DNA from 3 places in the Rhizobium sp. 57MFTsu3.2 genome. Region 3 is predicted to be linked to each of the others. Evidence: riboswitches for the same ligand, from Rfam matches in the RefSeq annotation. Region 3 holds a riboswitch; each other region holds the start of a gene.

Region 1 (10,572 bases), on a different contig from region 3:
GATCGGCCTTGCCTGCAACCCGAAACTGCTGATCGCTGACGAACCGACGACGGCGCTCGACGTCACCATTCAGGCGCAGATCGTCGATCTGGTGAAGGATCTGCGCGCCAAGCTCGGCATGTCGGTTGTCTGGATTACCCATGACCTGGCGCTGATTGCCGGTCTCGTCGATCGTGTCGCCGTGCTTTATGCCGGAACCGTCGTCGAGGATGCCCCGGTTGACGAGCTTTATGCCCGCCCAAGCCATCCCTATACGCGCGGTCTGCTCGCCTCGATTCCGAAGCTCTCGGATGCGCCCGCAAGCCGGCTCTCGTCCATCGGCGGTACGCCGCCGGAGCCGGGTCGCCGCCCCAAAGGCTGCCCCTTTGCCCCACGCTGTCCGCTGGCGGAAGCCATTTGCCACGAGCGCGTACCGAAACTCGAACCGCTGTCAGGCGCCGGAAACCACCGTACGGCCTGCTTCGTCGTCCAGAAAATGCAGGAGGCTGCGTGATGGGTGCACAACCGCTGCTCAAGGTCGAAAACCTCGTCAAGCATTTCCACGTCAAGCTCGGCGCCTTCGGCGAGCGTTCGGCGACCGTCTATGCGCTGGACAACGTCAATCTCGACATCATGGAAGGCGAAACCCTCTCGCTCGTCGGCGAATCCGGCTGCGGCAAGTCCACCACCGGCTTCACCATCCTCAACCTCTACAAGGCGACATCAGGCAAGGTCGTCTACAAGGGCCAGGACCTGGCGACCCTTGATGAAAAGCAGATGCGGCCCTTCCGCCGCGACCTGCAGATCGTCTTTCAGGATCCCTATTCGACGCTCAACCCTCGCATGACGATCGGTGAGGCAGTCGGCGAACCGATCCTCTTCCACAAGCTCTGCACCAAGGCGGAGCTCAAGGACAAGATCGCCAACCTGCTGACCGACGTCGGCCTGCCAACCCGCTTTGCGCAGCGCTATCCGCATGAACTCTCCGGCGGCCAGCGGCAGCGCGTCGTCATTGCCCGCGCGCTTGCTTGCCAGCCGAAATTCATCGTCTGCGACGAAGCGATCTCGGCGCTCGACGTCTCGATCCAGGCGCAGATCATCAATCTCCTGCTCGACCTGCAGGAGAAGTATGGCCTGACCTACCTGTTCATCGCCCACGATCTGGCCGTCGTGCGCCATATCAGCACCCGCGTCGGCGTCATGTATCTCGGTCGCCTCGCGGAACTTGCGACGCGCGAGGAGCTGTTCGAGAACCCGCTGCACCCCTACACCAAGGCACTGCTGTCAGCCGTTCCGGAAACCGATCCGGAGCTGGAGCGCACGCGCAAGCGCCAGATCCTGCAGGGCGACGTGCCGAGCCCGCTCAACCCACCGAGCGGCTGCCGCTTCCACTCGCGCTGCCCGATCGCCATGGACGTGTGCAGCAAGGTCGTGCCGGAATGGAAGGAAGCCAAGCCTGGCCATCTCGTCGCCTGCCACGCTGTCAACTCAGGACAGACTGCATGACGCTGAAGGTCGCGATCATCGCTGACGATTTGACCGGCGCGCTCGACACGGGAACCCCCTTTGTCGACGCCGGACTTTCCGTCGCTGTCGCGATCGACGTCAGTGCCATATCGGAAACGCTTGCGACCGGTTGCGAGGTCGTGGTGGTCAACACGGCTTCGAGAGCTCTCCCGGAGGAGGAAGCGGCAGGAAGGGTCAGCGCTGCGGCGAAGGCCCTTCTTGCCGCCTCGCCTCAAATCGTTCTGAAAAAGATCGACTCCCGGCTCAAGGGGAACGTTGCAGCGGAAAGCGTAGCTTTGGCTACCGTCTTCGGTCACGAGACAATCGTGGTGGCGCCGGCCATTCCCGATCAGGACCGTTTGACCCACAACGGTCACGTCGTCGGTCGTGGTGTCGACAAGCCGCTGCCGATTGCCGAGCTTTTCGATGCAAGTGGTGGAACCGAAGTGCTGGTCCGCGATGCCGAAACGGACAGCGATCTCGACCAAGTGGTTGAGGCACGCGATTGGAAGAGGGCCCTTGCTGTCGGCGCCCGCGGTATCGGAGCTGCACTTGCCCGCAAGATCGGACAGTCGAACAGGACAAGCAACGCTTTTGCCGCATCGAGCCGGACCGTCTTTGCCTTCGGCTCCCGCGACCCGATCACAACAGCACAAATGGCCAGGCTGGAGGGTACCGGCTGCCTCGCCGCTGCCATCGATGCATCCATGGGAGCAGTGCCTTCCGACGCACAAGTTGGCTTGCCGTTACTCGTCCGCTGTACTGGCGAAATCAGCGGCGAAGCCGTGGCAGTTGCCGACCGCTTCGCAAAAGGCGTAAAATCCATCATAGAGATGACGCGCCCGGACATGCTGATGGTCGGCGGTGGCGATACGGCACTGGCAGTTTTTCGCGAGCTCGGCATTCGGGTTCTGAGGCCGCAGGGCGAAATCGAGGCGGGTATTCCGTGGTTCGACGTCGTAACGGCAGACGGCCTGCGTCTGCGCTGCGCGGTGAAGTCCGGGGGCTTCGGTAATTCGGATAGTTTGGTAAGACTGATCGCGCAGAATCAGGCGGCATAGGACATGCCGACGGGGAGAGTGAAGGTGGACGAAGCAAACGGTGTACCGGCGAATGCGCAAGCGGCGCCTGCGGCAAAGCCGGAGCGCGGCAAGGCCGTCAAGCTGGTCGATCGCGTCTTCGACCAGTTGCAGGAGCGTATCCGCTCGGGAAACTATCCGCCGGATTCGCGGCTTCCCGGTGAGCATGAGCTTGCATCGATGCTCGGCGTGTCGCGTCCGATCGTGCGCGACGCCTTGGCACGGTTGCGCGATCAAGGCATCGTCTATGCCCGTCAGGGAGCCGGCACCTTCGTCAGCGCCCACGGTTCGCCGACGACGCAGCTTTCCTATTCGCCGGTCAAGACGATCGCCGATATCCAGCGCTGCTACGAGTTTCGACTGACGATCGAGCCTGCCGCCGCCTACTTTGCTGCCAAGCGCCGTGACGAAGCGGCGATCCAGAGGATTGCCGCAGCGCTCGCCGATCTGCGCGAGGCGACCAGCCACCAGCTCCATCGCACCGACGCCGACTTCACCTTCCATCGGGCCGTCACCGAAGCCGCCAACAACCACTATTACACAGCCTCGATCGATGCCCTGAAGGCCCACATCGCCGTCGGCATGCACCTTCACGGCCTATCGCTGCTTGGTCCGCGTCAGGGCCTCGAGCAGGTCTACGAGGAGCACAACAAGATCTACCTCGCCATCGTCGAAGGACGTGCGGAAGACGCGCGGGCTTTGATGAAGGCGCATCTTGAGGGTTCGCAGAGCCGCCTCTTCGAAGGCCGCGCTCTGGACCTTTCCATGTAGTTGCGGCAGTCGGCTTGACAGCTTTGCTGCTCTGGCTCTAACCTTTTGACATTCACCAGGGGGGTCCCGGCAAGGGGCTGAGATACTGCTATCGTGCGCAGTGACCCGTTGAACCTGATCCAGTTCATACTGGCGTAGGGACGGTGCAAGCGCTCGAAAGCATTGGATTCACGCGTGGAATCCGTGCCGGCGTCTTTTCATCATTCCGGCTGAGGACTGGGTCTCCAAACTTAAAACTTGGAGCCTCAAACCATGAATATTGCCGCAAAGACCATCACCCCGACCGTTACAACAGGCCCCCTACCGGCCTCTCGGAAAATCTACATCCCTGGGGACATTCACCCCGATGTCCGCGTGCCGATGCGCGAAATCAGCGTCCACCCGACATCGGGCGAGCCACCGGTCACGGTCTATGATTCCTCCGGCATCTATACGGTCGAAGGCGCTGACATCAGCATCGAGCAGGGGCTTCCGGAACTGCGCCGCAGCTGGGTGCTCGCGCGCGGCGACGTCGAAGCCTATCGGGGTCGCCAGGTGCGCCCCGAGGATAACGGCTTTGCCAGCGGCGAGCGGCTGACGCCGGAATTTCCCGCCAAGCGCCAACCGCTCCGCGCCAAGGACGGCAAGGCCGTGACCCAGCTCGCCTATGCGCGCGCCGGTATCATCACGCCCGAGATGGAGTTCATCGCCATCCGCGAAAATCTCGGCCGCAAGGCTAAGGCCGAGGCAATTGTGCGCGACGGTGAGAGCTTCGGCGCCCATATTCCCGATCACGTCACCCCGGAATTCGTCCGACAGGAAGTCGCCGTCGGCCGCGCCATCATCCCCGCCAACATCAACCACCCGGAAGCCGAGCCGATGATCATCGGCCGGAACTTCCTGGTGAAGATCAACGCCAATATCGGCAACTCCGCCGTCACCTCCTCGATGGCCGAAGAGGTCGAGAAGATGGTCTGGGCCGCGCGCTGGGGCGCCGACACCGTGATGGATCTCTCCACCGGCCGCAACATCCACAACATCCGCGAATGGATCATCCGCAACTCGCCGCTGCCGATCGGCACCGTGCCGCTCTATCAGGCGCTGGAGAAGGTCGAGGGTATCGCCGAGAACCTGACCTGGAAGGTCTATCGCGATACGCTCATCGAGCAGGCGGAGCAGGGCGTCGACTATTTCACGATCCATGCCGGCGTGCGGCTTCACTACATCCCACTTACGGTCAACCGCGTCACCGGCATCGTTTCACGCGGCGGCTCTATCATGGCCAAGTGGTGTCTTCATCACCATCGCGAAAGCTTCCTTTACGAGCATTTCGAGGAGATCTGCGACATCTGCCGCGCCTATGACGTCTCCTTCTCGCTCGGCGACGGCCTGCGTCCGGGTTCGATTGCCGACGCCAACGACGCCGCACAATTCGCCGAGCTGGAGACCCTCGGCGAACTGACGAAGATCGCCTGGGCCAAGGACTGCCAAGTCATGATCGAGGGCCCGGGCCATGTCCCGATGCACAAAATCAAGGAAAACATGGACAAGCAGCTCGCCGTCTGCGGCGAGGCGCCTTTCTACACGCTGGGACCACTGACGACAGATATCGCCCCGGGCTATGACCACATCACTTCGGGCATCGGTGCTGCGATGATTGGCTGGTTCGGTACGGCGATGCTTTGCTACGTCACCCCGAAGGAGCATCTGGGTCTCCCCGACCGCAACGACGTGAAGACCGGCGTCATCACCTACAAGATCGCCGCCCACGCTGCCGATCTCGCCAAGGGTCACCCGGCAGCTCAATCGCGCGATGATGCGCTGTCGCGCGCCCGCTTCGAATTCCGATGGGAGGATCAATTCAACCTGTCGCTCGATCCGGAGACGGCCCGCAGCTTCCACGACGAGACGCTGCCGAAGGAAGCGCACAAGGTGGCGCACTTCTGCTCCATGTGTGGCCCGAAGTTCTGCTCGATGCGGATTTCGCACGACATCCGCGCTGAAGCGCAGAAAGAAGGGCTCGACGCCATGGCGGCGAAATACCGCGAGGGTGGCGATCTCTATATGCCGATCGATACCATCCAAGAGTCGCGTGACTGAGATGCATGTCCTCGTCAAAGGGGCCGGCGTTGCCGGCCTCACGGTCGCGCACGAACTCACTCTTCGAAGTGCTGACGTCACCGTTATGGATCCGAATCCAGATTTCGGCCAGGCAGCATCATGGCTCGCGGGCGGCATGCTGGCACCGTGGTGTGAGCGTGAAGGCGCGGACGAAGCCGTCTTGCTGAGTGGCTGCGGTGCCATCGATCGGTGGGACATGATGCTGCCCGGCGAGGTACACCGAAACGGCACGCTGGTCGTTGCCCCCGCGCGCGATCAGGGTGAACTCGATCGCTTTGCCAGCCGCACCAGCGGCCATGAATGGCTGGGCGAGGAGCAGATCGGCCCATTGGAGCCGGCTCTCGCAGGCCGCTTCAGGCGTGCTCTGTTCTTCCCGCTGGAAGGACATCTCGATCCGAGACGAGTGCTGGGTCTGCTGCGAGAAAAGCTCGCCGCTCGACATGTTGCATTCATCGACCAAGTGGCCGAGACCACCGGCTACGACGACATCGTCGATTGCACGGGCGCAGCACGCATTGGGCAAACGAGTGGGCTTCGCGGCGTGCGCGGCGAAATGCTCTATCTACACACGCCCGAGGTCGACCTCGCCAGACCCGTTCGCCTGCTGCATCCGCGCTTCCCCGTCTATATCGTTCCGCGTGGAAATGGCCTGTTCATGGTGGGCGCCACCATGATCGAGACCGAGTTCGCCGGTCCCATCTCGGCGCGTTCGATGATGGAACTGCTGAACGCCGCCTACGCTGTGCATCCCGCCTTTGCGGACGCTACCGTTATCGAAACCGGCGCGGGCATCCGGCCGGCATTCGCCGACAATTTTCCACGCGTGACCCGCGAGGCCGAGGCGGTCGTGCTCAACGGCCTCTATCGCCACGGCTTCCTGCTGGCGCCTACCATGGCGCAGGAAGCTGTGGACCTTGTCTTCTCCAGAACCGAACCAGGAGGAAATTGCCGATGAAACTGATCGTCAACGGCGAGTATCACGACCTCGCTGCGCCAACCTTGTCCGAACTGCTGACGCTGATGGAATACGAAGGCGACTGGCTGGCGACCGCCGTCAACGGCGAAATCGTCCACCGTGAGGACCGCGCCGACCACGCGCTCAACGACAACGACCGGATCGAAATCCTGTCGCCGATGCAGGGAGGCTGACCATGCTGACGCTCTACGACACCGTAGTCTCCTCCCGCCTGCTTCTCGGCACCGCACGGTATCCTTCACCTGCGACCCTCGCGGAGGCCGTCAAGCGATCGGGAACGGAGATCGTCACCGTCTCGCTCCGCCGCGAGACCGCGGGCGGACGGAGCGGCAGTGCCTTCTTCGAGATGATACGGGCATTCGGCGTTCGAGTTCTGCCGAACACCGCGGGCTGCCATGGCGTCTCCGAGGCCGTGCTGACAGCCAAGATGGCGCGCGAGCTCTTCGGCACCAGTTGGATCAAGCTGGAGGTGATCGGCAATCACGATACGCTTCAGCCTGATGTTTTCGGCTTGGTGGAAGCCGCCCGCATCCTTTCCGCCGAGGGCTTTGAGGTCTTTCCCTACACGACCGACGACCTCGTGGTGGCCGAGAAGCTGCTCGAAGCGGGTTGTCGGGTATTGATGCCATGGTGCGCCCCGATCGGCAGTGCGGCGGGACCGCTCAACCTCTCGGCGTTGCGTTCGATGCGCGCACATTTCCCCGACATTCCGCTCATCGTTGATGCCGGGATCGGGCGGCCATCACATGCGGCGACCGTCATGGAGCTCGGCTTCGATGCCGTCCTCCTGAACACCGCCGTCGCCGGTGCCGGCAACCCGGCTACCATGGCGGGCGCGTTTGCCAAGGCGATCGAGTCCGGCCGCGAGGCTTTCGGTGCGGGCATGCTCGAACCGCGCGATGTCGCGGTTCCCTCGACACCCATCATCGGAAAGGCCGTATTTGCATGATGCTAGATCCCTTCTATCTCATCGTCGATAGCGCCGAATGGATCGCACGGCTGGTGCCGCTCGGCGTCAAGCTCGTGCAGCTCAGGATCAAGGATAAAGAGACGGCCGAGCTGCGCACCGAAATCCGAACCGCGAAGGCGATTTGCGCTAAGCATGGCTGTCAGCTCATCATCAACGACTACTGGCAGCTCGCCGTCGAAGAAGGATGCGATTTCGTCCACCTCGGTCAGGAGGATCTGGAAGCGGCCGATCTCGGCGCCATTCGTGTCGCCGGCCTGAAGCTTGGGCTGTCCACCCACGACGATGCGGAACTTGAGACGGCGCTAGCGGCAAAGCCGGACTACATCGCGCTCGGTCCGATCTATCCGACCATTCTCAAGCAGATGAAATGGTCGCCGCAAGGACCGGAACGCCTGCGCCTATGGAAGTCGCGCCTCGGCGACCTGCCGCTCGTCGCCATCGGCGGGTTGAACGTCGATCGAATCGAGGGCGTTTTTTCTCAGGGCGCCGACAGCGCTGCCGTCGTGACCGATATTACCCTGAACCCCGATCCGGAGACACGAACGCGGCAGTGGCTTGCTGTCACCGCACCTTGGCGAAGTGTGGAAATGCCATTGGGTCGGTAGCAGAATAGAACGGTCGATGGATCGTTCTGTCGCAACACCTTCAAAAATGATTGATTTGCGGATCGTGCTTCACCATGTTGAACCGGGGACTGGACAACAAGTTGGGCTTGGCACGTATGTTACAACGGACCGAGGAAACGGATGCCGCGCTGATCGACAGGCTTCAGCAAGGCGCATTCAATTATTTCCCGAAGCACTACAATCCCGAAAACGGGCTGGTCGCGGACACCTCCATCGCGGGCGTTCCCTGCAGCATCGCCGCGGTCGGCTTTTCCCTGTCGTCCTATCCCGTCGCAGTCGAGCGCGGCTGGATGCAGCGTTCCGACGCGATCGAATACACGCTGAAGACGCTATGCTTCTTTGCCAACGGCCACCAAGGTCGTGAGCGGCACGCGATCGGCTATCGCGGTTTCTTCTATCATTTCCTGCACATGGACACCGGCCACCGCGCCTGGAACAGCGAGTTGTCGACGATCGACACCACGCTTCTCGTCGCAGGCATGTTGACCGCGGCGGCCTATTTCGACCGCAACACCGAAGACGAGACGGAGATTCGCAGGCTCGCGAGTTTGGTCTACGAGAGAATCGACTGGCACTGGGCGCTGAACAAGGGCCAGACCGTCTGCATGGGCTGGAAGCCGGGCAGCGGCTTCCTGCGTTGGCGCTGGCAGGGCTACGACGAAGCGATCCTGCTTTATACGCTGGCCCTCGCTTCCCCGACGCATCCGATTCCGGCGTCGAGCTACGATGCCTTTACCGCGAGCTATTCGTGGATGCTGTTCGGCGACCAACCTTACGTCTATGCCGGCCCGCTCTTCATTCACTTCTTCTCGCATGCCTGGATCGATTTCCGTGGAATCCAGGACAAGGCGATGGCCGAACGAAACTGGGATTATTTCCGCAACACGCAGATATCGATCGCCGTGCAGCGGGACTACGCCGAGCGCAATCCCGGCCACTTCGTCGGCTACAACAAGGACATCTGGGGACTGTCCGCTTCGGATGGTCCGCCTCCGACCCGCAACATGCGCGGCGGTCGCCATCCGCGCGTGCTCGGCTATGCCGCGCGTGGCGCACCGCTCGGGCCCGATGATGGCACAATCGCACCGTGGGCAGCGCTTGCATCGCTCCCATATGACCGCCAGGCCTCGCTCGATGGCCTTCGCGCCCTGATGTCCACCTATCCGAACCTGCTCTACGAGGATCGCTTCCCCGGTGGATTCAACCCGACTGTCAAGACCAAGCGACTTGAAGGCTGGGTCGACGATCGCTGCGTCGGCATCGACCAAGGCCTACTGGTCATGACGATCGAGAATGACCGCTCGGACTTCATTTGGGGTCTGATGCGACGCTCACCGGTCATCAGGCGCGGTCTCGAGCTAGCGGGATTTAGCGGCGGCTGGTTGTCGGAAGACGAGAACTCTGAACGTAAGATCGCCTGATTAGCGGCTTCCGAGAACATGCGCCTTGCCGGCGATGTCGAGGCGGACATGATCTCCGCGCTCGGGAAGCGCCACGCTTGACGTCTTGATCATGATCGGCGGAAGGGCAACGCCTTCAAGCGACACGGCGACGGTGCAGGTCGCCCCGCCGAATTCCACTTCGACGACCCGTCCGCGATAGGTCTGCGCGCTTTCATCGGGAACGACCCTGATCTGTTCGGGCCGCAGCATGATCTCGACCTTGCCTTTGTGGCCGCCGTCGACGGCGACCCGGCCGAGCGCACAATCGGCAAAGCCGTCGCGAACGATGGCTGGAAGCATCACCGCGTCTCCGAGAAACAGAGCTGTCTCCCGATCGAGGGGCTGCAGGTAAACCGATTGCGGCGACCCTGCCTGGATCAACTTCCCTTCCCGCAGGACGGCAACCTGATCCGCAAAGGAGAGAGCCTCCGCCTGATCATGCGTGACGAGGATCGCGGTGATGCCTGCGGACTGAAGAACGCGGGCCACGGCCTTGCGCATATTCTCACGCAGACCGGTATCGAGCGCCGAAAACGGTTCATCGAGCAACATCAGACGCGGCTTGCGGCCGAGCGCGCGGGCAAGTGCCACACGCTGCTGTTGGCCGCCGGAAAGCTGGTGTGGCCGGCGGGTGAGCATGTTGCGGTCAAGCTCGACCATATCGAGCAGGTCGATGATGCGTCGTTCGCGATCGGGCGCGCCACGCTCGAAGCCAAAACCGATATTGTCGGCAACGCTCAGATGCGGAAACAGCGCGCCGTCCTGCGACACGATACCGATGCCTCGCTTGTGCGCGGGCACCGCTACCGGACCATCCGCCAGCAGCTCGCCGTCAAGCGTCACACGCCCTTCGTCGGGGTGCTCGAAGCCGGCGATGATGCGCAGCAGCGTCGTCTTGCCCGACCCTGACGGCCCGACAACGGCCGTGCGGCTTCCGGCGGCGACATCGAGTGAGATGTCCTGCAATGCCTGGACATGCCCATAGCGCTTGCTGATGCGATCGATCGTAAGCAGCGTCATTGTCCGGCAGTCCGTTTCGATTGGGCATAGAGAAGAAGGGTGAGGGGCAGCGATAGCACGACCATCATGAATGCGTAAGGCGCCGCCGCCACGTAGTCGATCT
Region 2 (10,572 bases), on a different contig from region 3:
CCAGACGGAAGACGGAATCCTCGTACTTGTTGTTGAAGCCGTGGACAAAGACCAGCGCATGCCCGCCCTGGATGTTCTGGTGGAACCAGACGCGCCCCTCCGGAACGGTGTCGATCTCCTTGACGCTGGTCACCGCAAAATCGGTCGCGGGATTGGGCGGCAGATGTTTCGGCCATTGGACTGTGCCTGAGGCCCGTTTCGGCGGAATGGAGACGTCAATCGCCGTCAGATAGGGCTTTGGGCTGCGTTCGCCGGTGAAGAGCGTCGCCGGGTCGCCGGAAGGTTCGCGCGTGGTTGCGACCAGCATGCTGACCTTTGAGGTATTCTGCGTTGCCGCCGATAGCGCAACAGGGGCCATGACTCCGCTTGGATGACCGCAGCTGGCAAGAACTGCCGCGACGAGCAAAGGTGCAAGTGTCCGAACAATACGGGCTGCAATCACGTTCCGGTTCCCTCATTGAAACGCAAGCACCTTACGGTGGCCGGGCTTTGGTGAAGTACTCTTACAGCAACGACGCGGATGTTACGTGCAATTCGCGCCCCCTGCCCTCGCGCAGGACGAACGATCTACGACAAGCTCGATTCGGGGTCTGGAGCCGTCTATCCATCTCGAACTACGCCTTCGGCTTCCGCAGCTTCACTGCCACACAATGCTTGTTTTCGGCATCCCAAACGCTGTCGGTCCTGCAGACCGGCTGCTTGGGCGAGCAGGACTTTCCCGCCAAGGTGGATTTCAAGCTGCGAGTGCACAGGCACCTCCCCTTTTCCCAACCCCAATTCTCGGGACAACTGACGCAGCGCTTTGTCTTCGGATCAACGAACCGGCCGGTCCCACAGGAACAGGTCGAGCGCTTGGCATCCCACGACGCCCCCGCGGCGCACGCGACACAAGTTTTCCTTCTCGAATCCCAGTTTTTCCCCTCCGGACAAGTTCCACTCGCATTGACCGCATTGCCGGGAGCCTGCGCCGAAGGGAGCTTTTGTGGCTCGATCGCCTGCTGGCCGGGACACGTGAGCTTTTGATCGCACTGCAGCGAGCAGCCGACCACCCCGCGAGACCGGTTGACCGGCGTGTCTGGATATTCAAAGGGACAGGGCATCTGCTGCGCGCCTGCTGTCCATGCGAACAGCACGATCAAACCGAAGAGAAGAAGACGACATCCCAACATTTCAGAACACTAGGCCCCGAGATATGATCTGTCCAGCTTGTCACAGGCGCGACCCTGGACCTTGCGCACCGACGGGAGTTCACTTGACCAGCAGCTGGGAGCGGATCTGATGGCCCGGCGTATCGATCAGTCCTCATTTCCGTGCAGGAGCCGGAACCCGACGACGTCGAGGTCGACGTCTCAAAGGCCCGAATCTGAAGAAGGTGCTTTCGGTCTGACCGCAGGCGTCGGCGGGTCAGGAAGCTTCACCGGAACATCCGGCTTTTGGGGCCGATTGTCGGTTGTTGCGGGTGCGGCCGGGCCGCTTTCATCAAAGTTCACTGATATCCCGAAGAGCTTCCACTGACGATCGACAGGCGCATAGAGTAGCTCGAAATGCACCTGGATTGGCACCGACGGAAAGAACCCCGCCATATGCAACTTGCCGTCTGGCTCGATCTGCGGAAGCACGGTTAGTTGCGGCTCGATGACCGCAAGGCCACTCAGGTCGTATCCCTGTTTTCGTTGCGAGGCAAAGATCTCTGCAAGTTGCGCGGAATTATTGGCCTGAAAGCCTGGCGAGCCGAGTTCCCGCAGAACGGTGTAGTTGCCAGTCTTGTTCGCCTGGTCGAGGGCAAGAAGCGTGTTTCGCACAAGGATAAGAACGCCATTTCGATCGATATCTGCCGGACGCGGTGCTCTTGAAACATCTTCCTTCAGGGATTTCTTGATTTCGGCGCGAACGGGGCTTTCAAAGCCGGCCTCTATGCAAAGGACTGCCAGCGCCGCGACGATAAATTTGAACGGCAGATGCATCGTTGAGGATCTCGGCTCGCGTGAACCGAACGGCTGTAGCGCTCGGACGATCACCACGTGAATGTCAACCCCGCGGTCCCACCGAAAGTACCTTCGCTCGCCCCTACGCCGACGCCGCCATGGATCAGCAGATTCTCTGTAATCCGCGCGTAAGCGCTGCCAGCGAAAGCGTTCTCGCCTTCGAACGTGCCCCAATTGATGGACACCGCAAAGTTCTTGTCATTCGGAAGGGTTCCCCCACCCATCGCCAGCGCCATCGCCGTGCCCTCGTAGGCCTTGTCGATGCGTCCATTCATCGGCGACATGCTGGATTCGAGGCTGCTGACGCGATTGTCCAGGGAATCGATGGCGTTTGTATTTGCGGCTACACGCGTATCGAGGCCGGCGATCTCAGTCGTATGGAGGTTGAGAAGTTGGTATTGTTCGTAATGCGCGTCTCGTGATCGGCAAGTTCGTTCGTGTTCTGGGCGACATTCTGATTGGTGGCGTCCAGCTGGGAGCCATTGATCGCATCCGTCGAGGTCGCCGAAATCGTGCCGGGCGCGACGTTGACGATCTTTCGCTCGGCGGCCGGCGCCCCGACGGAGACGACATTGGCGATACCGCCATCCGACGAACCAGCTCCGAGCGCCACTGAATTCTGCCCTGATGACACTGAGCCGGTCCCCAGGGCAAGACTATTTAGGCCCCGGGCACTGCTGTTAAATCCAATCGCTGTTGCCTGATTGCCGGAGGACGAACTCCTATTACCAACCGCAGTGCTATTGCCGCCACTTGCACTGCTGTCACCTCCGAGCGCGACTGCGCCGCCAGCACTGGCAAGGCTTCTGACGCCAGCAGCCAAAGTATCAACACTGGTGCCCCGACTGTCGACCCCAATGGCAACCGCACCGGCACCCGTCGTCAGGCTTCGAGCACCAACGGCCGTGCTGTCCACACTCTGCGCATTGCTGTCGACCCCCAGGGCAGTCGCGCCAGGGCCGGCAGCTCTGCTATTTTCCCCGATGGCTGTGCTGTTGAATCCGGAGGCGTTGCTGGCCAAACCAACGGCGACCGCGCCCCTGTCCGTCGCCTGAGAATTTTGACCAACTGCCACCGATGCCGCACCGGACGCATTCGTCGTTGTGCCGAGGGCAGTGGCGGCTCCGCCTGTCGCCTTGCTTCCCGCACCGAAAGCGGAGTTTGCTCCCGCGGCGCCTGCCGCTGTCGCATTGGTTCCGCAGGCGACGTCATTGACACCACCGGCAGCCGCCCCGTCTCCCGAGCCTGTGGTGTTTGCGCAGACGAACAGGGCCAGGGCAGGTGCGGGCGAGATTATTGTTATGGTAGCAGATAGGAGAACACACACGGCAGGAAGCGGTACAAATACTGCAGCATGAAGTGTTCGCATCAAGACCTCCCTTCGGTCGCCAACCGAGTTGGACGATTGTATCGGCATTGTCTTGCCGGCCTATTGGCCGCGTGTAATCAAGCAGTCGAGTAGGTCAGAACCGAAAATCGTCGGACGCCCATGGAACTCGCCTTTACCCAGCGAGCGGGAGTATGCCATTTGACACAATTCCTGGAAAGTAAACAAAAATAAGTAAATGCAACACGATCGCTGTGTCGGCTGCCATCTAACCATGCTTACAACTGCCGGCTATTAACCGCCGAACATTTGGAAAGTGCCATGGTTCGGACAGAGAAAAGCGGCGCCGGAATCGGTAAAAGGTTGCTCACCGCAATCCAGAAGTGAAACGTTTGCAGGGGGAATCCAAGTCCTTCCGTCAGCTGTATTATGGCGCGCTATCAGATGAGTGATGCAACCGCCAGAAGGCCGGCAGGCGCCGCGCCTCCTTCGGGGCCTTTCCTGGCATGGCCGGGTTCACCTGGCGATGTCATTTTATGGATGACAGGCCAGCGCTTCTCTGCGAGAAGAAGGCAGTGAGAGACAGGGGCGCCCTCGAAAGATGGGCTGAGAAGGACCCTTTGAACCTGAACCGGATAATGCCGGCGGAGGGAGTCGCTCGGGACGTTTCGCCTCCTGCGTCAGTCCCCGCGCCTTTCTCCCCGATCGAAAGGCGCACCATGCAAGATCAGACCTTACCGGGAATACTGCTGAGCGAACTGCGCGCGCAACCGCCGCTCGTGCACTGCATCACCAACTTCGTTGCCATGAACATCGCAGCCAATGTGCTTCTGGCCGCCGGCGCGTCTCCCGCCATGGTGCATGCGGAAGAAGAGGCTGGCGAGTTTGCGGCGATCGCAGGCGCACTGACAATCAACATCGGCACACTGTCGTCATCCTGGTTGCGCGGCATGGAGGCGGCAGCCCTCGCCGCCAGCCAGTCCGGCAAGCCATGGGTTCTCGATCCGGTTGCCCATTATGCCACCTTATTCCGCCGGGCGGCCGTTGATCGGCTGCTGGAACTCGGTCCAACCATCATTCGTGGCAACGCCTCCGAGATCATTGCCCTTGCCGGTGGCGAAAGTCGGGGCCAGGGGGTGGACAGTCGTGACGGGGTCGAACAGGCAGAGGAATCCGCCAGGCTGCTTGCGAGGACACACGGTGCGACGGTCGCGGTAACCGGCGTCGTCGATTTCGTCACCGACGGTGAACGAGCTGCCTGGATTGAAGGCGGGTCGGCCTTGATGCCCAAGGTGACCGCGCTCGGCTGCGCACTGACCTGCCTCGTCGGAGCATTCACGGCGATCCGGCCTGCCGCGCCGTTCGAGGCAACGGTTGCAGCGCTTACGACCTTTGCTGTTGCCGGTGAGATGGCAGCCAGCAGCGCGGACGGCCCGGGTTCGTTTTCTCCGGCGTTTCTCGATGCGCTTGCAGCGCTTGACGCCCCGCTCCTCGATCGCCATGCAAGGGTGCGTTTCGCATGAGGACCATCGACCTTTCACTTTATCTTGTCCTCGATCCCGGTCTTTGTGCCGGCTTCGGCATGGTGGAGACCGCGCGGGCGGCTGTTGCTGGCGGAGCGAGCGTTGTCCAGCTGCGCGACAAGCATGCCGATACACCCCTGATGATCGAAACAGGTCGGGCGCTCAAGGCGGCTTTGTCTGGCACCGGTGCCTTGCTCATCGTCAACGATGACGTGGAGGCTGCCGTCGCAATTGGTGCTGATGGTCTGCACATCGGGCAAGAGGACATGGATGCGCGAACTGCCCGCGCGCGGATTGGAGACGATATGATCCTTGGCCTCTCCGTTGAGACCGAGGCGCTGGCCGCGGGGGTCGATCCGGCAATCGTCGACTACGCGGGTATCGGCCCGGTCTTTGCGACATCGACGAAGGCGGATCACAAGGAGCCGACCGGTTTTGCTGGCCTTGCTCGCCTCGTGCGCATCTGCCCCGTTCCCGCAGTCGCAATCGGCGGGCTGAAGGCGGCTCATGTCGGGGATGTCTTTGCTGCTGGGGCTGACGGTCTTGCCGTCGTCTCTGCGATATGCGGCACGCGTGACCCTGAGGCGGCGGCTCGCGAGATCGCGGAAAACATCAGAAAGGTTCACCGATGATCCGAAACGTTCTCTCCATTGCCGGGTCCGATCCTTCCGGCGGCGCCGGAATCCAGGCGGACCTGAAGGCCTTCTCTGCCCGCGGTGTCTACGGCATGGCAGTGCTGACCGCGCTGACGGCGCAAAACACACAGGGCGTTTGCGGTGTGCATCTGGTTCCGGCTGCCTTCGTCGCCGACCAGATCAAGGCAGTGTTTGCCGATGTCCGTGTTGATGCAATCAAGATCGGCATGATTGCCAATGCCGAAATCGCCAACGCTGTCGCCGATGCGATCGAACCCCACAAGGGCATTCCGGTCGTTCTTGATCCTGTCATGGTCGCCAAGGGCGGGGCTAGCCTCCTCGATGTGTCCGCGGTCGACGTCCTCACCCGACGGCTGCTGCCGCTTGCGACGCTGCTTACTCCCAATCTTCCGGAAGCGGCAGCACTCCTGCATGGACCGACGGCCGATACCCGCGCGGACATGGCTGAGCAGGCGCAAAGCCTGCGTGCTCTTGGCCCGGAGGCGGTGCTGGTCAAGGGCGGTCATCTGCCAAGCCAGGAGAGCCCGGATGTCCTGGCGACAGCCGCAGGGTTGAGCTGGTTCGAGGGGCTCCGGATACCGACGGCGAACACGCATGGCACCGGCTGTACGCTATCGAGCGCGCTTGCCGCCGAGCTCGCGAAGGGGGCGACGCTGCCCGAGGCAGTGGCGGATGCGAAAAGCTACCTCGCCCATGCCGTCGCGCAGGCGGATACGCTTTCTGTCGGTTCCGGGCACGGGCCGGTTCAGCATTTTCATGAGCTTTGGAAGTTGAGAGAAGGACATTCGAGATGACATTGGCGATCAGCGAACAGACCGTCATCATCACCGGGGCCGGGCGTGGCCTGGGCGCCGCCATTGCTGCTGCCTTTGCCCGCGAAGGCGCGAAGGTCGCAATCAACTACCGCAACAGCCGCATCGAGGCCGAGGCGCTTGCCGCGTCATTGGGTGATCGTGCCCGAACCTTCCAGGCGGATGTCCGCGACAGCGAGGCCGTCAAGCGCATGGTGGCCGAGGTCAAGGATACACTCGGTGCGCCGACGACAGTCGTGCACAATGCCTTGACCGACTTCAGCTTCAACGGAGACGCCCGATCGAAGCTCGACCAATTGACCTGGGGTGAAATGACATCACAGCTCGATACCGCCGTGAAAGGGGCTTTGAACGTGATCCAGGCCACCCGCCCGGTCATGGCCACTGCCAGTTTTGGGCGGATCATCACGATCGGCACCAATCTCTTCCAGAACCCGGTGGTGCCCTACCATGACTACACGGCTGCCAAGGGTGCGCTTCTGTCCTTGACCCGCACGGCGGCCGCAGAGCTTGGCCCATCAGGCATTACCGTCAACATGGTCTCGGGCGGCTTGCTGCGCGCCACCGAAGCGAGCAGCGCCACACCGGATGCGGTCTTCGATCTGATTGCGGCAAACACCCCGCTCCGGCAAGTGACGACGCCCGAGGAAATGGCTGATGCGGTCCTGTTTTTCGCAAGCCCCTGGGCACGCGCCGTTTCCGGGCAGAACCTCATCGTCGACGGCGGGCTCGTCTTCGGCTGAGGCAAAGCCACCTCAGGACTTGACCGCACCCGCGGTCAAGCCGGCGATGATGTGCTTCTGCGCCAGGAAGAAGACGATGATCGTTGGCATGATTGTCAGCGTGATGAAAGCGAGCACCAGCTGCCAGGCAGTGCCGAACTCGCCGCGATAAACCATGATGCCGAGCGGCCAGGGATACATCGTCTCCGAATTCAGCATGATCAGCGGCAGGATGTAGCTGTTCCAGCTGCCGACAAAGGAGATGATGCTGACCGTTGCAATGATCGGCCGCGAGAGCGGCAGCGAGATGTGCCAGAAAAACCGGATGTAGCCACAGCCGTCGACGATGGCAGCCTGGAACAATTCTTCCGGAAGGTTGCGAAAATAGTTCCTGAACAAGAGAATGCTCATGCCGAGGCCAAAGGCGACCTGCGGCAGGACGACACCCCAGTAGGAATTCAACAGGCCCAGGTCCCGGATCCGGATGAACAAGGGAAGGATGGCGGTCGCGGCCGGAAACATCAGGCCGATCAGGAAGTAATTGAGCAGGAAGCCGGCACCGAAGAACTTTACATGCGCGAAGGTGAAGGCAGCCATGGCGGAAACCGAAACCGTCAGGCAGACAGTCAAGGTGGCGATGATCAGCGAATTCATCATCTGTCGCCAGTAGCGGTCTCCGAAGAGAATGTCGGTATAGTTCTCCGGATGCCATGCGGCAGGTAGCCCGAAGGGGTTGGTTCTGAGGTCGCCGAGGTCCTTGAAGCCGCCAAGTGCCGTCGTCATCAGGGGAACCAGCACGATCGCCGCGATGAGCGTCAGCGAAACATAGAGATAGATCTTCGTGCCGGTCGTGGTCCGGGCAGATGAGGCCATGTCAGTCATTGCGCATGAATATCCGTTTGTAGCCGAAGGCCAGCGTCACGCAGATGACGAAAAGGACGACGCCGACGGCGCTGCCGAGGCCGACCTGCATGCGCGTGACGCCGAAGTTGAACAGGAAGGTGACCATGGTCTGCGTCGCATTGAACGGCCCGCCACCGGTCAGCGGCATGATGAGGTCGAAGAGCTGCAGCGAGCCGACGACGGCAAAGAAGATGGACAGGCGGACCGTCGAACCGAGAAGCGGCAGCGTGATGTAGCGGAACCGTTGCCAGCCGCTCGCGCCATCGATTTCGGCAGCCTCCAGCACGCTCTTGTCGAGCGACTGCAGCCCGGCGATGAACAGCATCATGTGGAAGCCGAAATACTTCCAGACGACGACAGCCAGCACCGCATAGATTGCCAGGTCCTTGTCTGCCAGAACATAGGGTGTCTCGACGCCAATGAGGTGGGCCGCCGAGGCAAACAAGCCATAGTCGCCGTCATAGACGAAGCGCCAGATGAGGCCTGCCGCCACCTCCGCCAGGACGTAGGGCAGAAAGAAGATCAAGCGGAAGAGAACCACACCGGCGATCCGGTGCGCCAGCATCATCGCCAGCCAGATCGCGAGCGGAATCTGAACCAGAATGGAAACAACGATGATCAGGGCATTGTTTTTCAATGCTGTTATGAAGGCGCTGTTCTTGAACAGGACCTCGAAATTCCGCATGCCGACAAACTGTGTCGGCAGACCGTAGCCATCCCACTTGTAGAGACTGTACCAGGCCGCCTCGCCCATCGGCAGGATGACGAAGATCGTGAACAGCAGCAGTGCTGGCGGCAGAAACAGAAGCAGGACAGGCAGGCGCCGCGCCAGGCTGGGATCCTTGCTGCGCGCCGACGATCTTAAAGTCGGGCGCGCACGGATGACGCTCGTCGCGCTGATGGTGGTCATTAAAGCCGATCCTCCTCATTCAGATTGAGGGCGGCGCGGATGCTTCTCCGCGCCGCGATAGTCTTGATCAGAGCTGATCCTGCTCGAAGGCTTCCTGGATCTGCTGTGCTCCATCGGCAGGGCTCATCTGCCCGGAGACTATGGCAACGGAGACATCGTTGACGACACGGCCGACCGAGGGGCCGAGATCCTGATCGAAGAAGTTCTGATGCCAGGTCGAGTGCGCCAACTGTTCGGCAGACTGATGCAACAGCGGATTGGTCACACCGTCCTCGGCACCAACGGCGACCGGGATGAGCATGCCGGCCTTGGCCATCTCGCGCTCGTTTTCGGCGTTGGTCAGATAGGCGAGGAAGTCGAGCGTTTCAGGCGGCGCCTTCTTCGTCACGGCCCAGCCATTCAATCCACCAAGCGTGTCGGTGACCGCGCCTGCGCCGCCCGTCACGGCCGGAAACGCAAAGCGGCCGATATTGTCCGGATCGAGCCCCTTGCCGTCACCGGCATTCGTGCGTTGGTTGGCCGCGGTGTTTTCAAACGCCAGGATCATTGCTGCCTTGCCATCGCCGAAGACGCCGAGCGTCTGCGGCCAGGTGGCGCCGAGATAGCCCGGCTGGAACGGCTCCAGTTTGCCGAGCTCGGCAAGCTGCTCTCCGGCCTTGATGATTGCCGGATCGTTGAAACCTTCCCCTTCACCGGTCTTGGCCGCGTCGAAGACCTTCTGGCCACCGTTGCGCATCACCAGATAGCTCCAGTAGAAATGGAGAGGCCATTTCTCGCCACCGCCGCCCGCAATCGGGACGATGCCGGCATCCTTGATCTTCTTCACGGCATTGAGATAGTCATCCCAGGACTTGATGCTGGCGGCATCGACACCGGCCTTGGCGAAAAGCGCCTTGTTGTAGAAGAAGGAGACGGTGCCCATCTTGAAAGGCACGGCGCCGATCTTGCCATCATAGGACAGGCCCTTGATCGCGGCCGGGTTGTAGCTCTTCACCCAGGCGCCGTCCTTTGCGTTCATCGCCGCCGTCAGGTCCATGAGCGTCCCGGTCGCCAGCTGCTGCTTCAGCACGCCGCCGCCCCAGCTGTAGAAGAAATCCGGCGCATCGCTCGACTGCAAGAGGGTCGGAAGCTTGGCCTTGAAAGCCTCGTTTTCCAGGAACTGCATTTCGATTTTCACGCCGGGATGTTCGGCCTGGTATTTGTCTGCAATCTTGCGCCAGATCGCGACATAGTTCGGATCGAGCTCAAGGTGCAGCCACTTTACGGTGGTGTCTGCCGCGGCACTTCCCGCAGCAATCAGGATCGCCAGTCCCGTGGCCGCCGAGCGGGCGATGAAACGGCTGCGAAGCAAGGCTTTCGCCTTCATTTGGTCAAACATGATTTTCTCCTCCAGCAAGGGCAAAAATCGTCCTCTTCAATTTTTCCCTTATGCGGATTAAATCATCGGGAGGTTTTGGCGAATGTCAACTCCCCTCGTTGAAATCGGTAGATTTGCCTTGACAGACGGGGCTGCTGGCGCGCTATTTAATTCGCATACCGTTGAAAATATGAGCGCCGCACGCCGCGCTGACATTGAAGAGCCTGGCCGACCTGATGAAGACCGCAGATCCCGAATTGATGCGCGCGATCAATCGCTTGAACGTGCTGGACACGATCCGGCGTCACGGGCCTATATCGCGTGTCGAGATCAGCGAACGCACGCAGTTGTCGACCACGACCGTTTCGGCGATCACT
Region 3 (10,572 bases):
TCCACGTCGGCATACTGTCCAGTCTGGCTCTCCAAGTCATCTTGCGTGTCAACCGGTCCGCTTCCGCGACCCGGCCGGTCTCATCGTGATTCAACAGGCGTCCGTCCCCGCTCTTGCACTGCACAATCGGGGACACAAGTCTTTGCTGTAACTGATTTCCGCATCGGTTGCATAGCGAGACTCTAAGTAAATGTGGCGCCGTTGTATTTTAGCAAGCCTAACGTGCTTTGAGTTTCCTCGGTCGCCTCAAATTATGGCGAAAGTGCCGTTGCGACTGCCAGATTCGTCAACTGCGGAGAAATTGAGTCAATCCTGGATGGTCCGCTCGGCCCAGAAATTCGTCAATTGGAGCCGCCACGACAATCCTGCCGTCTTCAAGGAAAAGACCGAAGTCTGCGATGCGTTTGACCTCGTCCGGATCGTGCGAGACGACGACGACGGTATTGCCGGTTTCACGATGCATGTCGAGCAGCAGCGCCGCCATTCCGTTTCGCAGACCGGGGTCGAGGGCCGCGAAGGGCTCGTCCAGCAGCAGCACCGGCCGGTTGCGAACAAGCGCGCGTGCAAAGGCTACCCGCTGCCGTTCCCCGCCGGAGAGCGTCCCTGGCATCCGCCGCTCGAAACCGGCGAGCCCCACCTTTTCAAGCGAAGACGAGATGGTTCGGCAATCTGCGGTCGTGAGTTTCAACGACGGGCTAATGCCAAGGCCGATGTTGGTAAAGATATCGAGGTGCGCGAACAGATTGTTGTCCTGGAAGACCAGGGAGACCGGCCGCTGCGCCGGGTAAACCTCGGTCACATCTTTTCCGGCGATCAGGATCCGCCCCTTGAGAGCCGTGTCGAAGCCGGCAAGCAGATTGAGGAAGGTTGACTTGCCGGCCCCGGACGTCCCCGTCACGGCAATCACGGCACCGGTGGGAAGCCGGCAATCAAACTGAAAATTCTGATTGCCGAGCTGAAGACCGACCTGCTGCATCTCGATCGCGAACTCAGGATCAACCATGGACGGCAACCTCTCGGCGCGCTGGGCCCATCGTACCGGCGATCGTGAGCAACAGGCAAACGACACCAAGGATCAACGCCAGCCCATCGGCATCGTTCGTCCGATAGCTGCTCATGCGGCTATAGACGAGCCATGGCAGGGTGACGAAGCTGTCCGAACCGAACAGCGCAACCGCGCCCAGATCGCCGAGCGACAGCGCCATCGCGAACGAAAATGCCGTAAGCATCGGCTTGAACAGAGCCGGCGTGTCGATGAGGCGCAGACGTGCCCAACCTGTGACACCGAGGCTCGCCGCAAGCTTCTGCGTCCGATGCTTGTGGACGATGAAAGCCGGTTCAAGGACGCGCATCACAAAGGGCAGCGACATCAACGCGTTGATGGCGACAATCAGCACCGGAGCGACGGCGCTCGCGTTACCGAGATTTCTCAAGGCAATGAACCAACCGGTCGCAAGGACGATTGTCGGCACGAGCAACACCAGCGACGACGCGCCGCCCATGGCGGCAAAAAGAAACCTCCTGCCGAAGGCCCCTGAACCCCGGAGAAGCGCCGTGCGGCGCGCGCTCACCAACGTCATCGAAATCAGCAAAGCGAGAGCAGACGCCGAAATCGAGATAGCCAGACTGGTCGCAGCCGATTGCCAGAAGATGGGCTCGCGCAAGAGCTTCATCAGATCGGACCGCAGGCCGGCCAGGACCACGGACATTAAAGGGAGCGCTAGAAACAGCGTGGCAAGCAGCAGGACGCCACCATCCACAAGCCGCGCGCCCGGCAGTCGCCCATCCGGACGCCTGACGGGCTTGCCAACTGTCATCCCCTCATCCTTTGGAGCGGGAAGAAGCGACAGGGCTCCGAGGATCATTGATGTAAGTACGATCTGAAGCAGGGAAAGCGTAACAGCCCGGCCAGGGTCGAAATCGAAGCGCAGGGACTGGTAGATGGCAACCTCGACCGTCGTTGCCGCAGGGCCTCCGCCCAATGTCAGCACAAGCGTGAAGCTAGTGGCGCACAGCATGAAGATTAGGCCGGCGATACCGGGGATGACCGAACGCAGGACCGGCCATTCGATGAAGCGAAAAGTCGATAGGGGGCGCATGCCCAAGCCACTCGCCATCAGCCAGTATTCCGATGGGACGCGCTCCAGTGCGGCCAGCATCAGGCGCGCCGCCAGAGGCATGTTGAAGAAGACATGCGCCAGCAGGATCCCCGAGAGCCCGTATATGCTGACCGGTTCCGCCAGGCCGAACTTAAGCAGCGCCGAGTTCATGATGCCCTGCCGCCCCCAGATACCGATCAATCCGAGCGCCCCGATCAGAACAGGAAGCCCCATCGGCACGGCCATCAGCCTGATAATCCAGATACGGCCGGGGAAATGCCGTTGACGCGCCAGGGCTTGCGCGACCGGAATGGCAAAAACGATGGAGAGCGCGGTGGAGAGCACGGCCTGCAACAGCGTGAAACGCAATATCCGCAGGATGTACGGTTCAAACACGGTCGCAAGAATCGACGAACCACCGCTCGAGAGAAGCAAGGCAAGGACCGCAAGGCCGACGAAAGCGATAATGCCGGCGAGGCTCGCAGCCCCGCCGAGCATCGCCCGTCGCATCTCGGCCTTGGTCAAGAGCATCAGTTCATGCTCATGGCAGCCAGCCACTCGTCGATCCAGGCTTTGCGATTCTCGGCAACTTCATCCGAGCTCATCAGAAAGGTCTTTGACGGATTCACGAGCTTGCCGAACGCATCCGGCAACGGCTGCGATGTCGCCGAAACCGGCATCATCCAGTTGTTGGTCGGAATGGTGTCCTGGAAGCCCGGCGTCACCATGAATTTCAGGAAATCGCGCGCAAGCTCCTTGTCGGGCGCATTTTTCAGCAGTCCGGCCACTTCGATCTGTATGTAATGGCCTTCTGAAAATGCAGCCGCCTGGTAGCGGTCCGTATTCTCCGCGACCATGTGATAGGCAGGCGACGTCGTGTAGGAAAGCACCATCGGTGCTTCCCCCTTGGTGAACAGCCCATAGGCCTCTGACCAACCGGGCGTTACCGTCAACACCCGCTTCTTGAGTTTTGCCCAGGCCTCCGGCGCCTTGTCGCCGTAGACGGATTTTACCCACAACAGGAGACCGAGCCCGGGCGTCGAGGTGCGTGGGTCCTCGATGACGATCTTCTGCGAAGGGTCGCCTTCGACCAGATCCTTCATGCTTTGCGGAGGGTTCTTGATCGTCTGCGTGTCGTAGATGACAGCGAAGTGGCCATAGTCGTACGGCACGAATACATCGTCCTTGTAGCCGCCCGGCACCTTGAGCCCGCCGACATCGATGCCGCTCGCATCGAACAGGCCGGTCGCCTTCGCTTCCGTGGTCAGGTTGGTATCCAGGCCAAGCACGACATCTGCCTTCGTGCCGGCGCCTTCGAGCTTAAGACGCGACAGCAGTGCCACACCATCCGCCACGCTGACGAAACTGACGTTGCAGCCGCAGGTCTTCTCGAATGCTTCCTTGACCTTCGGCCCCGGACCCCATTCGGATGTGAAGCTTTCATAGGTGTAGACGGTAAGCGTCTTGCCTGCCGCCTGTGCACCGGCGCCGGCCAGGCCGGTAGTCGCGATGAAGATCGTGGCAAGCAACGAACGGCTCGGGAATTTGAATTTGAACATGGCACCTCTCCTCTGGTTTGCTTGAAGGGGAAAAGGGCGGTGCCAGATGTCACGCGTCTAATCCCTCCGCCGGTGTTAGCCGGATCAGGTTCCGCGGGTTGGCTTTCAGCCTCTCAGCCGCGCGCCTTATGGCACGGGCACCCCGTTAGAGCGCTTGAGATGTATCGCCACGCTTGGCGTCTTGCAAGAGGCGGCCTTAGGCCGCCATCGGCATTTACTCGGCGGCTTCGGCCCTTGCCGCCGGCCGCACCTCTACCACGCGGGGCAACTGCGTCGGTTTCAGCATCAAGGCGGCACAAAGGCCGATGAGAGCGATCGCGCAGGATGCCATGAAAAGCGGCGTGAACGCGCTGGCATAGGCGTCGGCGACGGCTTGACGCGCCTGTTCCGGCAACGCCGCCAGCATCCTTGGCGTCAGTTGCTCGATATCGGTCACGCCGGGAATGGAGAGTCCGGTCTTGCCGAGCTGCGAGCCGATGATCGCGCCATAAACGGAGATGGCGATCGATGCGCCGCCCATGCGCGACAGCGTCACCGATCCCGTTGCGGCGCCGACGTCGCGCGCCGGAGCGGCATTCTGGACGCCGATGACCGGGACCTGCTGTGCAAGGCCGACGCCAAAACCGTGGAGAGCCATCACCGCTCCGATCACCATGACCGGTGTTCCGACATGAACCTGAGTGAGCAGCGCAAACGCGATGGCACTGCAGGTCAGGCTTGCGATCGCGAAGGGCTTGTAGCGCCCGGTGATGGAGATGATGCGACCGGCCGACAGCGACCCGCAGACGATGCCGCCAGTCAGAAGAATGAAGAACGCTCCGGCCGCCGACGGCGAGAGGCCGGTCGTCGTCTGCAGGTACAACGCGAAATAATTGACCATGCCGATGCCGATCGCACCGCTCATGATCGACATGATCAGCAACAGGCTGAACGTCGAATTGCGAAACAGTGACAGGGGAACGATCGGCTCGGCGGCGCGACGCTCGACGAAGATCCAACCGATCGCCGCCGCTACACCGAGCGCCATGATCGCCAGGCTTTGAGGAGCAACAAGCGAGCCGAAAACCTGAGAGCCATCGGCGGCAAGAACGATGCTAGCCGTCGTCAAGGCGAGCAGCAGGGCGCCGGCGTAATCGATCTTCGGACGGCGGTTGGGCTTCCGATAGGGCAGCATCAAGGCCAGACCGACAAGGACGACGAAACCGATCGGAACATTGACGAGGAAAATCGAGCGCCAGCCGAAGAGATCGCTCATTGCCCCGCCAAGGACGGGTCCGATAGCGCCCGACGCCATCAGAACGAGGCTGGAATAGCTCTGGTAACGCGCCCGTTCGCGCGGTTCGAAGAGGTCTGCGTTGACGGCGAAGATCGACACCATGATGCCGCCGCCGCCAAGCCCCTGCAGCACGCGGGCCGCAATCAGCGTGTTCATGGATACCGCCAGTCCGCAAACGGCGGAACCGACCGTGAAAATCATGATCGCGGCCATCATCACATACTTGCGGCCGAAGAGGTCACCGAGCTTGCCGTAAAGCGGCATCACCGCGCTCACGGCGAGAAGATAGGCGGAGCCGACCCAGCTGAACCGCTCGAGGTGGCCGAACTCGCCGACGATTGTCGGCAAAGCCGTTGCAACGATCTGGTTGTCGAGTGTCGCCATGAACATGGCTGCCATCAGGAAAAGGAAGAGGATGAACCGCCGGCGGTGATCCGTCACAAGCGGCGCTGCGGCAATTTGAGTATCCATGAAGCGTCGTTCCAAATTGGAGAGTGGCCATTTATGTGCTGTTAGCATATATTTGTCAACGTCACTTGATTGACATTGGCATATTCTCAATTGACGCCTGAGATGCTATGTTACCGCAATGAACGAGAGCTTGACGAATCCGACCGAGACTGACGCCGAGACGCATGAGCCGGACATCCTGCGCATTGGGCAAAGCATGACCCGTATGCGTCTCATGACCGGGCGGAGACTGATCGGTCGGCTCGCGATCCAAAGTGTCGCACCGGGCCTCGAGCTGTCACACCTCGACGTGCTGGACACTGTGCGGCGTGCACATGAGGCTGGCGACGTAACGGTTGGGACGATTGCCGAGATGATGCGGATCGACCCCTCGCGCGCAAGCCGCATCGTCGCTGAAATGGTGGGGCGGAATATTCTGCGGCGAAAGGCATCTCAGGCGGATGCGCGGCGGATCATCGTCGTGATGACGCCGCTCGGGCAGAGGTTGCTGTCGGAAATACGCGCGCAGAAGCTCGCATTCGTTTCCGAAGTGGTCAAAGACTGGAAGCCGGAAGAGATCGAGGCGTTCGGAGAGCTATTCGAGAAGTTCATTTCCGGCTTCGAAAGTGTTTTTGAGGCTCGCGTCAAGGATATCGCTGACGAAGCCTGAGCGGCGGCCCTTTCCCTTCCCCCCTGGTTTGCGCTATGGGCAGTGCCCATGAGCCAATCCACCTTCACCATTCTGCTTGGCGGCGAGTTGCAGATAACCGACCGCTTGCGACATGCCATCTCGGGCAGCCGTTTCATAGCCGCCGATGGTGGCATGCGTCATGCGGCAACACTCGGCGTCGTTCCGGAATTGTGGGTCGGCGATTTCGATTCCACGCCGGCGCATCTCGAAGGCGCTTTTCCTGACGTCCCCAGGCAACCTTATCCCGCTGCCAAAGCCTCAACCGACGGCGAGATTGCGGTTACGGAAGCGGTCGCCCGCGGCGCGAAACGCCTCGTCTTGGCCGGCGCCCTTGCAGGCGAACGTTCCGACCATGCCATTCAGCACCTGCTCTATTCCGTCAGCCTGGCGGAGCAGGGTTATGACGTACTTCTGACGTCTGGCAGCGAAGAGGCTGTGCCGCTGATTTCAGGCGCAATCGAACTGGACCTGCCACCAGGCAGTCTCTTTTCGGTGCCTGGCTTCAGCGAACTTCGCGGCCTGACAATCGAAAACGCGCGCTACCCGCTTGCCGACTTCCATTTGCCCTTCGGCTCGTCACGCACCATTTCCAATGTCGCGAAAGGCAAAGTGCGCTTTTCGCTCGAGAGCGGCCGCGCCATTGTGCTCGCCCGCCCCTATGATCTTTCCGGAGTCTGATCTTTGGCGCCTCCCATTCTGAAACTCGACGACGTCTTTCTCAGCTTCGGCGGCACGCCATTGCTTGCCGGCGCCGCCCTGCAGGTGGAGCCCGGAGACAAGATCTGTCTCGTCGGCCGCAACGGCTCCGGGAAGTCGACGTTGCTGAAGATTGCTGCCGGTCTCGTCGAAGCACAGTCGGGAGAGGTCTTCCGCCACCCCTCCTCGACCGTGCGTTATCTCGAACAGGCTCCCGATTTCACCGGATTCAAGACGGTGCAGGCCTATGCCGAAGCCGGCCTCGGCCCGGGTGACGATCATTATCGCGTCACCTATCTCCTCTCGCATCTCGGCCTCACCGGTGAGGAAGATCCACAAAACCTCTCGGGCGGAGAAGCCCGCCGCGCTGCCCTCGCCCGCGTACTCGCGCCAGAACCCGACATCCTGCTCCTCGATGAGCCGACCAACCATCTCGACCTGCCGACCATCGAATGGCTGGAAGGCGAACTGCAGAAGAGCCGCAGTGCGCTCGTCCTGATCTCCCACGACCGCCGTTTCCTGGAGAAGGTTTCAACGGCAACAGTCTGGCTCGACCGCGGCGCATCGCGGCGGCTCGACAGGGGTTTTGCCCATTTCGAAGCCTGGCGTGACCAGGTTCTGGAGGCGGAAGAGCTCGAGCAGCACAAGCTCGGCAAGGCGATCGAGCGCGAAGAGCATTGGCTGCGCTACGGCGTCACGGCCCGGCGCAAGCGCAACATGCGCCGGCTTGGCGAACTGCAGACCATGCGTACTCAGTATCGCGGCCACAAAGGTCCGCAGGGCACCGTGCAGGCAACGGTTTCCGATGCGCAGGAGTCCGGCAAGCTCGTCATCGAAGCCGAGAAGATCACGAAGACCTTCGGCGACCGGCCGATCGTCACTCCCTTTTCCATCCGCGTGCATCGCGGTGATTGCATCGGTCTCGTCGGCCCGAACGGCGCCGGCAAAACCACGCTGTTGAAGATGCTGACCGGGCAGCTCTTGCCGGACAGCGGCACGGTCAAGCTCGGGACCAATCTGGAAATCGCGACGCTGGATCAGAAGCGCGAAGACCTCAATCCGGAAGAGACGCTCGCCCATTACCTGACCGATGGCCGCGGCGAGAACCTCCTCGTCAACGGCGAGCAGCGGCACGTGACCGGCTATATGAAGGAGTTCCTGTTCCAGCCCGAGCAGGCACGCACGCCGATCAGGAACCTTTCAGGCGGCGAGCGCGCACGGCTGATGCTGGCCCGCATCATGTCGCGCCCGGCGAATCTGTTGATCCTCGACGAGCCGACCAACGACCTTGATATCGAGACGCTGGATCTGCTGCAGGAAATCGTCGCCGGCTTCCCCGGCACCGTGATTCTCGTCAGCCACGACCGCGATTTCCTCGACCGCACGGTGACGTCGACAATCGCGCCGGCTGTGCCGGATGCACCTGACGGTCGCTGGATCGAGTATGCCGGCGGCTATTCGGACATGCTGGCACAACGAAAGGGCGCTATCGACGAGCGACGGAAGGCCGAAAAGGCGGCCGAACGAGCGAAGCCGCAGGAGGCAGCCGCTTCCGCCGAAACGGCAAAAGGAAAAGGCAAGCTTTCCTACAAGCAGAAGTTCGCGCTCGAAAATCTTCCGAAGGAAATGGCCAAGGCGGAAGCCGAAATCGCCAAGCGCGAAGAGCGGATGGCAGATCCCAGCCTGTTCAGCAAAGACCCCACCACGTTCAATCGCCTAGCGGCCGAGATGGAGAAATTCCGCGACAGCCTGACGAAGATGGAGGAGGAATGGCTGGAGCTTGAGATGCTGCGGGAGGAGTTGGAGGGCTGAGACAGCACACCCTCCCATTCCGCCCCATCTGTTGCTGGGCAATCTGGCTTCACTTTTCATTGATTCGTCAGCCTTCGACCGGCGGGACTAAGCTGCGCCCCGTAGCCGCAGTTCGTACGACGGCAAGGATGCAGATCATGCCACACAATCTCAACGCATTGACCGGGCTCGTCTGGGCCGCGGGTTTCCTCACTATGGCGTCACACGGCGCGCTTGCCCAGGAGGCGCAACGCGTGCGCGGTGCGATCGAAAGCCTGAACGGCAACACGCTGGTGGTGAAAACGCGAGAGGGCACCGAGCAGACGGTAAAATTGAAGCCGGATTGGAAGGTCCGCGGCATCAGGAAGGCTTCCGTGGAAGACATCAAGCCAGGGGATTTCGTTGGCGTCGCCTCGTTGCCGAAAGCCGATGGCGGCGATGGTGCTCTAGAAGTGCTGATCTTTCCAGCAGCCATGAAAGGCACCGGAGAAGGCAGTCGCCCCTGGGACCTGAAGCCGAACAGCACGATGACCAACGCAACCGTGGCTAAGGCCGTCAAGGCAGTCGACGGCCACACCATCACGCTCACCTATCAGGGCAAGGAAAAGACGATATCCATTGCCGACGATACACCCATCGTTACCATCGCGCCTGCGGGAAAGAAGGATCTTGTCGCAGGAGCGCGCGTGATCGTAATGGGTGAAAAAGCTGCGGACGGCACTGTGTCCTCGGCGAATGTCACGGTCGGCACAAACGGCGCCGTACCGCCGATGTAAGTGATCAGAGTGCTGGTGCCGGCGCGTTCGGCGCCTTTGCCACGACCTTCATCTCAGGCTTCGCGTGCAGCGCTTCAAGATGCAGAACGCGTGGCTTGAAAGTCTCGACGTATGTGTCTGACCGACCGATGTAGATCATCGTTGCCTCAGGCATGGAAGCGAGGACCTGCATCATCGTCGATTGCCATTCCGGCTCCATGCCCTCCAGCACTTCGTCGAATACAATCCATTTCGGCCGCACGAGAAGCAGGCGAGCGAAACCGATCGCCCGCTGCTCGTCTGAGTCAAGCAGCTTGTCCCAGCGGGCTCGGGTATCAAGCCGGGAAACCAGATTTTGGAGACCTGCCTTTTCCAGCGCCGTAACGACATCGGCATTCTGATAGGCGTCCACGGGTTCCGGAAACGCCAATGCTTCGCGAAGGGTACCACCCGGAATGTAGGCCGATTGCGGGACGAAAAGCATGTCGTCCGTGGGCGGCAAGCCGATCTTGCCGCCGCCGCACGGCCAAAGCTCGGAAAGCGCAAGGAAGAGCAATTTGCGATTCACGTTGTGGTCGCCGTTGATCATGACCTTTTCGCCGGCCTTGATCGTCACCGCGCCTTCGTGCATGCGGAAACCACCGCACTGGTCGATGTCCTCACCGATCTTGGCGGCGATCCGGACATGCTCCAGCGTCAGGTTTCCGGAAGGGTTCCGTTCGTACTTGATCGTTCCCTTCATATTGATCTCGTCATTCATGCTGGTGAGCGCCTGCCGGAAATCGGTGACGCGCATCAGGGTGGCGCGCCATTCGGCGATGGGACCGAAATTCGCGACATACCAGCGAAGGGCCGTGTTGACCTGGTTGAAGGCGCCCACGGACACCATCAGCTGGCCAAACGTCAGGCCGCCGGAGAAGTAGGCGGGTGCGGCAACAATGATCGGGATGACAACGACGAGCCAACCGTAGCCGGCCGATACCCAGGTGAGGTTGACGTTGGCCATCGCCACCCGCTTGATGACGGCAAGCACCGCACTGATGTCGGTGTCGATACGTTTCTGCTCATTCTCCTCGCCGCGTGCCACGGTAATCGCCGGCATGTTCTCGTTGGCATGCATCAGCGCGAAGCGAAGCTCTGCTTCCTTCGAGAAACGATCCGCATTGAGCTTTACAAGCTTGCGGCCCACCAGTTGGCTGAGAATCGATGCGGACGCCGCATAAAAGATCGCAGCCCAAACCATATAGCCCGGAAT

The links. A riboswitch is a leader RNA that binds a small molecule or an ion and turns the genes downstream of it on or off. The one in region 3 is predicted to bind thiamine pyrophosphate.
Region 1: another riboswitch for thiamine pyrophosphate. It lies ahead of thiC (phosphomethylpyrimidine synthase ThiC); the one in region 3 lies ahead of thiB (thiamine ABC transporter substrate binding subunit).
Region 2: another riboswitch for thiamine pyrophosphate. It lies ahead of thiM (hydroxyethylthiazole kinase); the one in region 3 lies ahead of thiB (thiamine ABC transporter substrate binding subunit).

What each region holds. Positions count from the first base shown of each region.
Region 1 is NZ_JDWI01000024.1:66,407-76,978, forward strand. It holds gene AF71_RS22480 (ABC transporter ATP-binding protein) at 1-493, shown strand, start outside; gene AF71_RS22485 (oligopeptide/dipeptide ABC transporter ATP-binding protein) at 493-1,485, shown strand; gene AF71_RS22490 (four-carbon acid sugar kinase family protein) at 1,482-2,546, shown strand; gene AF71_RS22495 (FadR/GntR family transcriptional regulator) at 2,550-3,335, shown strand; TPP riboswitch at 3,383-3,494, shown strand; gene thiC (phosphomethylpyrimidine synthase ThiC) at 3,588-5,414, shown strand; gene thiO (glycine oxidase ThiO) at 5,416-6,390, shown strand; gene thiS (sulfur carrier protein ThiS) at 6,387-6,584, shown strand; gene AF71_RS22515 (thiazole synthase) at 6,587-7,360, shown strand; gene AF71_RS22520 (thiamine phosphate synthase) at 7,357-7,986, shown strand; gene AF71_RS22525 (glucoamylase family protein) at 8,103-9,428, shown strand; gene AF71_RS22530 (ABC transporter ATP-binding protein) at 9,429-10,469, opposite strand; partial or broken gene AF71_RS22535 (iron ABC transporter permease) at 10,466-10,572, opposite strand, start outside.
Region 2 is NZ_JDWI01000027.1:81,274-91,845, reverse strand. It holds partial or broken gene AF71_RS23975 (alpha/beta hydrolase) at 1-358, opposite strand, end outside; gene AF71_RS23970 (hypothetical protein) at 1,350-1,964, opposite strand; gene AF71_RS23965 (YadA-like family protein) at 2,015-2,269, opposite strand; gene AF71_RS23960 (hypothetical protein) at 2,329-3,354, opposite strand; TPP riboswitch at 3,887-3,982, shown strand; gene thiM (hydroxyethylthiazole kinase) at 4,032-4,835, shown strand; gene thiE (thiamine phosphate synthase) at 4,832-5,467, shown strand; gene thiD (bifunctional hydroxymethylpyrimidine kinase/phosphomethylpyrimidine kinase) at 5,464-6,285, shown strand; gene AF71_RS23940 (3-oxoacyl-ACP reductase) at 6,282-7,046, shown strand; gene AF71_RS23935 (carbohydrate ABC transporter permease) at 7,059-7,907, opposite strand; gene AF71_RS23930 (sugar ABC transporter permease) at 7,900-8,838, opposite strand; gene AF71_RS23925 (extracellular solute-binding protein) at 8,906-10,216, opposite strand; gene AF71_RS23920 (ROK family transcriptional regulator) at 10,432-10,572, shown strand, end outside.
Region 3 is NZ_JDWI01000045.1:1,806-12,377, forward strand. It holds gene AF71_RS29125 (M48 family metalloprotease) at 1-40, opposite strand, end outside; gene AF71_RS29130 (ATP-binding cassette domain-containing protein) at 287-1,003, opposite strand; gene thiP (thiamine/thiamine pyrophosphate ABC transporter permease ThiP) at 996-2,630, opposite strand; gene thiB (thiamine ABC transporter substrate binding subunit) at 2,630-3,658, opposite strand; TPP riboswitch at 3,703-3,813, opposite strand; gene AF71_RS29145 (MDR family MFS transporter) at 3,873-5,405, opposite strand; gene AF71_RS29150 (MarR family transcriptional regulator) at 5,524-6,054, shown strand; gene AF71_RS29155 (thiamine diphosphokinase) at 6,103-6,753, shown strand; gene AF71_RS29160 (ABC-F family ATP-binding cassette domain-containing protein) at 6,757-8,583, shown strand; gene AF71_RS29165 (DUF5666 domain-containing protein) at 8,778-9,338, shown strand; gene AF71_RS29170 (ABC transporter ATP-binding protein/permease) at 9,343-10,572, opposite strand, start outside.